2 regions of the Chromobacterium subtsugae genome follow, and region 1 is predicted to be linked to the other one. Evidence: riboswitches for the same ligand, from Rfam matches in the RefSeq annotation. Region 1 holds a riboswitch; the other holds the start of a gene.
The links. A riboswitch is a leader RNA that binds a small molecule or an ion and turns the genes downstream of it on or off. The one in region 1 is predicted to bind glycine.
Positions count from the first base shown of each region.

Region 2: another riboswitch for glycine. It lies ahead of gcvT (glycine cleavage system aminomethyltransferase GcvT); the one in region 1 lies ahead of U6115_RS12095 (trimeric intracellular cation channel family protein).

Region 1 covers NZ_CP142381.1:2,502,929-2,508,263, reverse strand. The annotation lists gene U6115_RS12110 (LysR substrate-binding domain-containing protein) at 1-423, shown strand, start outside; gene U6115_RS12105 (GNAT family N-acetyltransferase) at 467-1,012, shown strand; gene U6115_RS12100 (DUF3141 domain-containing protein) at 1,148-3,619, shown strand; glycine riboswitch at 3,689-3,775, shown strand; glycine riboswitch at 3,780-3,877, shown strand; gene U6115_RS12095 (trimeric intracellular cation channel family protein) at 4,035-4,649, shown strand; gene U6115_RS12090 (TIGR02117 family protein) at 4,802-5,335, shown strand, end outside.
Region 2 covers NZ_CP142381.1:1,478,384-1,483,718, forward strand. The annotation lists gene U6115_RS07280 (amino acid permease) at 1-1,236, shown strand, start outside; glycine riboswitch at 1,455-1,545, shown strand; glycine riboswitch at 1,560-1,658, shown strand; gene gcvT (glycine cleavage system aminomethyltransferase GcvT) at 1,699-2,787, shown strand; gene gcvH (glycine cleavage system protein GcvH) at 2,850-3,236, shown strand; gene gcvP (aminomethyl-transferring glycine dehydrogenase) at 3,388-5,335, shown strand, end outside.

The sequences.
Region 1 (5,335 bases):
ATCCGCCAGCATGGGGAGCCGCAGGCGCCGGAGCGGCTGGCGGCGCTGCCGGCGCTGAGCATGAGCCGGCCCGACGGACGCGGCCAATGGACGCTGCTGGACAACATCGGCCAGAGCTACACCATCCACCTGGATACGCCCCGGCTGATGACCGACGACATGATAGTCCTGCTGGAGGCCGCCATCGCCGGCGTCGGCGTCGCCGCGCTGCCGGCCAACGTCTGCCACCAGGCGCTGGCGGACGGCAGGCTCAGGCACATCCTGCCGCAATACGACTTTCCCTGGGGCATCCTGCACGCCGCCTTTCCCACCCGCCGCGGCCTGTCGCCGGCGGTGCGCGCCTTTCTCGACTTCATCGCCCAGGAGCTGATCAGCGACGAGATGGCGGGCGACTGGGGGCGCAGCGACATTCGCCCGGCATGACTATTGCTTTGGCAGAATGGTGTTCATTCCATTCCGCTCCGCCATGTTCACCATCCGTCCACTGACCGAAACCGACTCCATCGACGCCCTCACCGCCCTGCTGCACCGCGCCTACGCGCAGTTGGGCGCGATGGGACTGCCCTATACCGCGGTGAGCCAGAGCGCCGAGGTGACCCGCCGCCGCATCGCCGGCGGCCACTGCCTGCTGGCCTGGCACCGCGACGAGCTGATAGGCACCGTCACGGTGCATCATCCGCTGCCGGCTTCGTCCTGCCCGCAGTTTCGCCAGCCGGATGGCGCGGTGCTGGTGCAGCTGGCGGTGGCGCCGGACTGCCAAGGACTGGGCCTGGGCGAGCGGCTGATCGCCGCCGCCGAAGCCTGGGCGCAAGCGCAGGGCTATCGCGCCATCCGGCTGGATACCGCCGTGGAAGCCCACCACCTGGTCAGCCGTTATCTCAGGCGCGGCTACCGCATGGAAGCGCCGTTGCAATGGCCGGACAAGCCCTACCGCAGCGTGGTGATGGAAAAACGCCTGGAACCGATGGCCGGCGCGGACACTCCTAACCGCTATTGCACTGCAACAGAATGATGGCTGCGCGCCACAAGTGTCCGCCCCCGCCATCCGCTTTTATTGCATTGCAGCAACAAGCGAGTACAGTGGCGTCCATGGCTCAGTCATGGGCCGCCGCGTCCGTCTCCATCTTTTCCAAAGCAAGGGGTTGCAATGTGGTCAGCTACTGCAGTTCAAGGCGGGACACTCCCGTTCGCACAACCGCTGTTTGATTACTGGCTCGATGCCTGCCAGCGCGGCGTCCTGTACTGGGACACGCTGTACCGGCGCGGCGCCACCTATCTGGAGCATTGCGAAAGCGGCAAGCCGCCGGTGCTGGTGTTCGATTACCGCATCATCCTGGACGGGCGCGAATTGCCCGACCCGGCCAATTACGCGCTGGCCGCCATCGAGCCGCCGCCCAGCTGTCCGCCCACCGACGCCGCCAAGCGCCCCTTCGTGGTGATAGACCCGCGCGCCGGCCATGGCCCGGGCATAGGCGGCTTCAAGATGGACAGCGAAATCGGCATCGCCCTGCAACAGGGCCACCCCTGCTACTTCGTGATGTTCTTCCCGCAGCCGGTGCCCGGACAAACCATAGAAAGCGTCAGCAAGGCCGAAGGCGTCTTCCTCAAGCGCGTCAACGAGCTGCACCCCAATAGCGACGGCAAGCCCTTCGTCATCGGCAACTGCCAGGGCGGCTGGGCGCTGGCCATGCTGGCGTCGGTGGCGCCGGACCTGGTCGGCCCCATCCTGCTGGCCGGATCGCCCTTATCCTACTGGGCCGGCGTGCGCGGCAAGAACCCGATGCGCTACGCCGGCGGGCTGAACGGCGGCACCTGGACCGCATCGCTGGCCGGCGACCTCGGCAACGGCCGCTTCGACGGCGCGCATCTGGTCAGCAACTTCGAGAAGCTGGACCCAGCCAATACCTTATGGAAGAAGTCCTACAACCTCTATTCCAAAGTGGACACCGAACCGCAGCGCTACCTGGATTTCGAGCGCTGGTGGGGCGGCCATTACCTGCTGAACAAGGCGGAAATGGAATGGATCACCCAGAAGCTGTTCGTCGGCAACGATCTGGTGCACGGCAAAATCGCCAGCCATGACGGCAAGCTGCGGGTGGACATGCGCAACATCCGCTCTCCCATCGTGGTGTTCGCCTCCTGGGGCGACAACATCACGCCGCCGCAGCAGGCGCTGAACTGGGTGGCCGACCTCTACGACAACGTGGAAGACATCCGCAACAACGAACAGACAATCGTCTACTGCCTGCACAACAAGGTGGGCCACCTCGGCATCTTCGTCTCCGCCGGCGTCGCCAACAAGGAGCACAGCGAATTCGCCAGCGCGCTGGACCTGATAGACGTGCTGGCGCCGGGCCTGTACGAAGCCGTCATCGAAGACATCGCGCCCGACGCGCCGGGACAGGAATACATCGAAGGCCGCTACATCATCCGCTTCGAAGCGCGCGACGTATCGGACATCCTGGCGCTGGACGACGGCCGCGACGACGAGCACGCCTTCGAAGTGGTGAAGCGGGTATCGGAAATCAACCAGGGCCTGTATGACCGCTTCGCCTCGCCGCTGCTGCGCGCCGCCGGCAACGAAGCCGGCGCCCGCCTGCTGCGCGAGTTGCACCCCGCCCGCCTGGAACGCACGCTGATCTCGCCGAAAAACCCCTGGCTGTGGTGGCTGCCCGGCCTCGCCGCCCAGGTGCGCGAACAGCGCCGCCCGGCGCCCCTGGACAATCCGCTGTGGCAATGGCAGGAACAGCTGTCCGGCTTCATCGGCCAATCGCTGGATCATTACCGCGACCTGCGCGACGCCGCCCAGGAACAGCTGTTCCGCGCCATCTACGAATCGCCGCAGCTGGCGACGCTGGTCGGCGTGCAGCCGGCAAGCGAGCCGCGCCGGCATGCGCTTGCCTGGGAAAGCCGCGAACTGGCGCGCCTGAAGCGCGAGGCGCTGGCCCCCAGCTTCGAGCAAGGCACGCTGGCCGACGGCTTTGTGCGGCTGTTGCTCTATGTCAGCATCGGCATGGGCGTGGTGGATGAGCGGCCGTTCAACGCCATCCGCCGCGTGATGCGCGACGTCAGGCACGAATACCCGCTGACGCTGATGCAGTTGAAGGACATCGTCCGCCACCAGGTGGCGCTGGTGCGGCTGGACGCGCCGCGCGCGCTGAACGGCCTGGCGGCGCTGCTGCCCGACGCGCATCGCCGCCGCCAAGCCTGGACGCTGGCGCGCGACCTGCTGACGCTCAACGGCCCGATCCCGGCCGAGCACCAGGCGCGGCTGGACGAAGTGGCCAGGACGCTGCAATTGGACATGCCCGCCGCCCCTGGCCATCCGACTGCGCCGTCCATTCTGCCCCAACTGGAAACGGCAGCCGCGCCGGCGGAAATCAAGGCCGAGAAAGCCAGCGCCGTCGCGTTGCAGCCCAAACCGGCGCCCGCGCGCAAACCCGCGGCAAAATCCGCCGCGGAAGCCGCCCCGGCCGCCAAACCCGCCCAGGCCGAGGCAAAACCCGCCGCCGCGCGCGCGCGCAAATCTCCCGCCAAAGCCAACGGCCAAGCCCCCGCCGCCGCGCCGGCCAAAACCGCCAAGACAGCCACGCCGGCCAAGCGCCCAGGCAAGGCCTGATCCGGCAACCGGGGCGCGAAAGCGCCCCGGTTCTGACATTGACTATTCCAATAGCAAAAGCTAATATTGCGTCTCTCTGCGGGAGAGAGGGGCCATGCCCCCGCCGAAGACGCAAGCTCCCATAATCGCTCAGGCAAGCCGTACCGCAGTGTTTCATTGATTCAAGCCGATTGGAGAGAGGCTGCCCCGAGCAGCCCACCGAAGGGGCAAGTGGCCGCAAGCCATGCAACTCTCAGGTAAAAGGACAAGGGGAGAGGCTGTTCCGTAGCCCGGAATCCACCCAGGAGTCTGCCTTGTCCCGCTCGCCATTCCGCGGCGCGCCCGGCGTTTGCCGATGGCCCGCCCGCACATCATTCCCTGTTCTTCCGCAGCCGGCTCGTCCGGCGTTATTGCCGCAACCTCGCAAGACACCATCATGCTGACCCTGATCTACCTGATCGCCATCACCGCCGAGGCGATGACCGGCGCGCTGGCGGCCGGCCGCCGCCACATGGACATTTTTGGCGTAAGCGTCATCGCCTTCCTCACGGCCCTGGGCGGCGGCACCGTGCGCGACATCGTGCTGGGCCGCTACCCGATAGGCTGGACCCAGCACCCGGAATACGTGCTGCTGGTGGTGGCCGGCGGCATCGCCGCGGTGCTGGCCGCGCGCTTCATGCGCCATCTGAACCGCCTGTTTCTGGTGCTGGACGCGCTGGGCCTGGTGGCCTTCACCATCATCGGCTGCGACGTGGCGCTGGGCATGCACTACCATCCGGTGATAGTGGCGATGGCCGGCATGATCACCGGCATCGCCGGCGGCATCCTGCGCGACGTGCTGTGCAACCGCGTGCCCATCGTGTTTCGCCGCGAGCTGTACGCCAGCGTGTCGCTGCTGGTGGCCGTGCTCTACATGGGCCTCAACCAGCTGAACCTGCCGCACGACTACAATATCGCCGCCAGCTTCGCCTTCGGCCTGGCCTTGCGCCTGACCGCGCTGTGGCGCGAATGGCAGCTGCCGGTATTCGCCTACCGGCACGATCACCACTGAACCGCCGACGCCCCGCTGCCGCGGGGCGTTTCGCTTGATCGGCGCGCCTCATGCTTGAAGCCACCCCGCCGGGATGCCATGATCAGCCCCTTTGCTGACTCGCCGGCCCAGACCCCGCCTCCCACATGCGCCCATCCCCAATCCGCCCAACCATGCCCCTCCGCCGCCTCGCCATCCGCGCGCTGGCCGGACTATTGGCCCTGCCCGCCCTCTACCTGCTGGCAGCCCTGCTGGCCGGCTTGCTGCCAGTCAACAAGGGCTGGCAAGCGCCGGCAGACGGCATCGCCGTGTATCTGCAGGACAGCAATGGCGTGCATACCAGCCTGGCGCTGCCGGTCCAGACGCCGCAACAAGACTGGAACGCGCTATTCTCTCCGCGCCAAACTCAGCGGCCCGAGCTGTCCGCCGCGCAGCCGTACCTCGCCATCGGCTGGGGCAGCCGCACCTTTTTCCTGCGCACCCGCAGCTGGGCCGACCTGACTGCCGGCAATGCCATCGCCGCGCTGGCCTCGGACGCCAGCGTGCTGCACGTCGAATATCTGCCCAAGCCGGCAGAGGACGCCGATACCCGGAAAATCCTGCTCACGCCCGGCCAGTACGCGAAACTGGCGGCATTCATCCGGCAAAGCGCCGCGGCCGGCGCCGATGGCAAACCGCTTTGGCTGGCGAATGAGCGCTATGATGGC
Region 2 (5,335 bases), 1.0 Mb from region 1:
CTGCTGCCGGCCTCGCTGGCGCCGTTCGGCGGCATCTCGATGCTGGGCTGGTTGCTGACCTCCGGCGGCGCGATCTGCCTGGCGCTGGTGTTCGCGCGCCTGTCGGCCATCCTGCCGCGCGAAGGCGGGCCGTATGCCTATATTCATGCCGGCTTCGGCGATTTCGCCGGTTTCTGGATCGCCTGGGGCTACTGGATCGCGCTGTGGGCCGGCAATGCCGCGCTGGCGGTGGCGGCCACCAGCTATATGCAGGTGTTTTTCCCCATCCTCGGCCATAACGAGCCGCTGGCCGGCGCTTTCGCCATCAGCCTGATCTGGATCGTCACCTGGATCAACAGCCGCGGAGCGCGCAGCTCCGGCATGGTGGCGGTGGTCACCACGCTGTTGAAGCTGCTGCCGCTGGCCGCGGTGACGTTCATCGGCTTTTTCCACATGCATCCGGAAAACCTGGCGTTCAATCCGCACGGCAAGCCGCTGCTGTCGTCGCTGTCGGCCACCATGGCGCTGACGCTGTGGGCCTTCTTGGGCCTGGAGTCGGCATCGGTGCCGGCGGGCGATGTCGTGGAGCCGGAAAAGACCATTCCGCGCGCGACGGTGATCGGCACCTTGCTGGCGACCGTGCTCTACATTTTGTCCACCATTTCGCTGATGGGGCTGATGCCGGCCGACACGCTGGCCGCGTCGCAAGCGCCGTTCGCCGACGCCGCGCGGCTGATGTGGGGCGACTGGGGCTATTGGGCGGTGGGCTTCGGCGCGGTGGTGTCCTGCTTCGGCGCGCTCAATGGCTGGAGCCTGATGCAGGCGCATGTGCCGGCCGCCGCCGCCAAGGACAAGCTGTTCCCCAGCCGCTTCGCCCAGCGCAACGCCGCCGGCGTGCCCATCTTCGGCCTGGTGCTGTCCAGCGCGCTGGTCACCATCCTGATGGCGATGAAATACGCCGGCGGCGACAGCGGCGTGAAGATCTTCGAATTCATCATCCTGCTGGCCACCGCCACCACGCTGCTGCCGTACGCTTTCTGCTCGATGGCGCTGATCGCCATCATGCTGATGCGCGGCAAGGCGTTCGCCCCCAAGGACTACGTCGCCCCCGGCTTCTTCGCCGGCATCGGCTTCGTCTATTCGCTGTGGGCATTGTACGGTTCCGGCGCCGATACCGTGATGTGGGGCATGCTGTTGCTGATGCTGGGCCTGCCGGTCTACGTCTGGCAGTTGAAGGAGCGGCACGCGGCGGCTTGAGCCAGCGCCGCCAGAGCCCGAAAGCGCAGCGTCGTCCGCTGCGCTTTTTTCATGGGCGCGCGCGGCGGATGGGCGGCTATGGCTCAGGAAATTTTCATATTCGAATAATAATAAACACAAAAAATTTGCGATATTTTTCTGATAAATACAGAAAAATAAACTGTTTTACTTCGAAATAAACTCGGCTTGCCAAGCCGCCGCGACTGCCACCATAATCGCCGGGTCATACAGGAGAGAGCGGCCCCGCGGCCGCCGCCGAAGGCGCAAGTGCACCCGCAATCGCTCAGGCAAAAGGACTGTATCACGGGGTCGGCGGCTGCCGGCTTGCGCAATCTGGAGAGCGGCGCCTGCGTGGCGTCCACCGAAGGGGCTAACGGCTGATCCAGCCGGAAAATCTCAGGTGCAGGGACAGAGGGGTGTGGTTGACACAGGCTATCCACACTTTTCTCGAAGGAACCGCGCATGACGGCCCCGAAACGTACCCCGCTGTTTGACGCCCACGTCGCCGCCGGCGCGAAAATGGTTGATTTCGCCGGTTGGGAAATGCCCATCCACTACGGCTCCCAGCTGAAAGAGCACGAGATCGTCCGCTCGGACGCCGGCATGTTCGACGTTTCCCACATGACGGTGATCGACATCACCGGCGCCGACGCCAAATCCTGGCTGCAAAAACTGATCGCCAACGATGTCGCCAAGCTCGGTTTCGAGGGCAAGGCGCTGTATTCCGGCATGCTCACCGCCGAAGGCACCGTCGTCGACGATCTGATCGTCTATCTCACTTCCTATGGCTACCGCATGGTGGTCAATGCCGGCACCACCGAAAAAGACCTGGCCTGGATGGAAAGCCAGAAGGCCGGCTTCGACGTGGCGCTGAAGGTGCGCCGCGACCTGGCGATGCTGGCGGTGCAAGGCCCGCAGGCCATTGAAAAAGTCTGCTCGATCAAGCCGGAGCTGGCCGATGCCATCCGCGCGCTGAAAGTGTTCCAGGGCCTGCCGCAGGACGAGTGGTTCTACGCCCGCACCGGCTATACCGGCGAAGACGGCCTGGAAATCATGGTGCCTGCCGATCAGGCCATCGCCTTCTTCCATCAATTGCAAGCCGCCGGCGTCGCCCCCATCGGCCTGGGCGCCCGCGACACGCTGCGCCTGGAAGCCGGCATGAACCTGTACGGCCACGACATGGACGAAACCGTGTCGCCGCTGGAGGCGGGCATGGGCTGGACCATCGCCTGGGAGCCGGCCGAACGCAAGTTCAACGGCCGCGAGGCGCTGGAGGCGCAGAAGGCCGCCGGCGTGAAGATGAAGCAGGTGGGCCTGGTGCTGGAAGGCCGCGGCGTGCTGCGCGAAGGCTTGAAGGTAGTGGTGGAGGGCGTCGGCGAAGGCGTGATCACCAGCGGCACCTTCTCGCCCACGCTGAAGCATTCCATCGCCATCGCCCGCGTGCCGGCCGCCACCGGCGCCACGGCCCAGGTGGACCTGCGCGGCGCGCTGACCGATGTGCGCGTGGTGAAGATGCCCTTCGTGCGCAACGGCAAGAAAGTATTCGAATAATCTGGCTGCAGTGTTGGAACTGCCGCCGCCATTGATCTGATCTTAAGCTGGAGAACTTCAAGATGAGCAATATCCCCGCCGAACTGAAATATGTGGAAAGCCACGAGTGGCTGCGTCTGGAAGCCGACGGTTCCGTGACTGTGGGCATCACCGCGCACGCGCAGGAATTGCTGGGCGACATCGTGTTCGTCGAACTGCCTAAAGTGGGCGCGACCCTGGCCCGCGACGAGCAGGCCGGCGTGGTGGAGTCGGTGAAGGCCGCTTCCGACGTCTACTGTCCGATCGCCGGCGAAATCCTGGCGGTGAACGAAGAGCTGGAAGGCGAGCCGGAACTGGCCAACAGCGAGCCCTACGGCGATGGCTGGTTCTTCAAGATCAAGCCGGCCAACGCCGCCGATCTGGATGGCCTGATGGACGCCGCCGCCTACGCCAAGGAAATCGGCGCCTGATAGCTGAACCCGCCCTGCAGTCGCCAGACGCAGGGCGTTTTTTTTGGCCGCGAAGCCAGCCGCCGCGCACCGGCCGGCGGACGATGAGCCACGCGCTCTCTCCGCCCGCCGGCGATGGCGGGCTTCGCGGCAGCAATGGAAGGTCCTGAACATGTCGCTCTCCGCACTCTTCAATCGCAACGAATTCATCGCCCGCCACATCGGCCCGTCCGACGACGAGCGCGCCGAGATGCTGGCCGCCATCGGCGCGGCCTCCATCGACGCGCTGGTCGGCGAAACCCTGCCGGCCGACATCCGCCTGAACCGCGCGCTGGATCTGCCGGCGCCGCAGCCGGAAGCCGAGGCTCTGGCCGCCCTGAAAGCGGTGGCCGCCAAGAACGTGGTCAACAAATCCTTCATCGGCCTCGGTTACTACCCGGTGAAGACGCCGTCCGTGATCCTGCGCAACGTGCTGGAAAACCCGGGCTGGTACACCGCCTATACCCCGTACCAGGCCGAGATCGCCCAGGGCCGGCTGGAGGCGCTGCTGAACTTCCAGCAGATGGTGATCGACCTGACCGGCCTGGAAATGGCCAACGCCTCGCTGCTGGACGAAGCCACCGCCGCCGCCGAGGCGATGGCGATGGCCGGCCGCGTGTCCAAATCCAAGTCCACGCGCTTCTTCGTCGACAGCCGCGTGCTGCCGCAGACGCTGGACGTGATGAAGACCCGCGCCAAGTACTTCGGCTTCGAGCTGGTGCAGGGCCATCCGGAAGAGGCCGGCAACGGCGATTACTTCGGCGCGCTGTTCCAGTATCCGGGCGAAGCCGGCGATCTGATCGACCTGACCCCGCATATCGCCGCCATCAAGGCCAAGGGCGGCGTCGTCGCCGTCGCCGCCGACGTGATGGCGCTGGTGGCCTTGAAGTCGCCGGGCGAGATGGGCGCCGACATCGCGCTGGGCAATACCCAGCGCTTCGGCGTGCCGATGGGCTTCGGCGGCCCGCATGCCGCCTATTTCGCCTTCAAGGACGAGATGAAGCGCTCGGCGCCGGGCCGCATCATCGGCGTCTCCATCGACGCCAAGGGCAAGACCGCGCTGCGCATGGCGTTGCAGACCCGCGAGCAGCACATCCGCCGCGAGAAGGCCAACTCCAATATCTGCACCAGCCAGGTGCTGCTGGCCAATATCGCCGGCTTGTACGCGGTCTACCACGGCGCCGAGGGCGTCAAGCGCATCGCCGCCCGCATCCACCGCTTGGCCGCCATCTTCGCCCACGCGGTGCAGGCCGCCGGCGGCAAGCTGGTGTTCGACCGCTTCTTCGACACCGTGCAGGTGGACGCGCCCAAGGCCGACGCCATCTACGCCGCCGCGCTGGCGGCCGGCTACAACCTGCGCCGCGTGGGCAAGACCGTGTTGGGCGTGGCCTTCCACGAGGCCGCCACCGAGGCGGATCTGGCCAAGCTGATCGAGCTGTTCACCGGCAAGCAGGCAGATATCGCCGCCTTGGACGCAGCCGCCCAGGATGCGATCCCGGCCGCGCTCAAGCGCGAATCCGCGATCCTGAGCCACCCGGTGTTCAATGTGCACCATAGCGAGCACGAGATGCTGCGCTATATGAAGAAGCTGGAAAACCGCGACCTGGCGATGAATCATTCGATGATCAGCCTGGGCAGCTGCACGATGAAGCTGAACGCCACCAGCGAGATGATTCCGATCACCTGGCCGGAATTCGCCAATATGCACCCGTTCGCGCCGCGCGAGCAGACCGTGGGCTATCTGGAAATGATCGCCGGCCTGGAGAAGCAGCTGCGCGCGATCACCGGTTTCGACATCATCTCGATGCAGCCGAACTCCGGCGCGCAGGGCGAGTACGCCGGCCTGTTGGCGATCAGCCGCTACCACGAGTCGCGCGGCGAAGCCCATCGCAACATCTGCCTGATTCCGCAATCGGCGCACGGCACCAACCCGGCCACCGCGCAGATGATGAATATGCAGGTGGTGGTGGTGAAATGCGACGAGGCCGGCAACGTCGACGTCGCCGACCTGAAGGCCAAGGCAGAACAGCACGCCGCCAACCTGGCCGCGCTGATGATCACCTATCCGTCCACCCACGGCG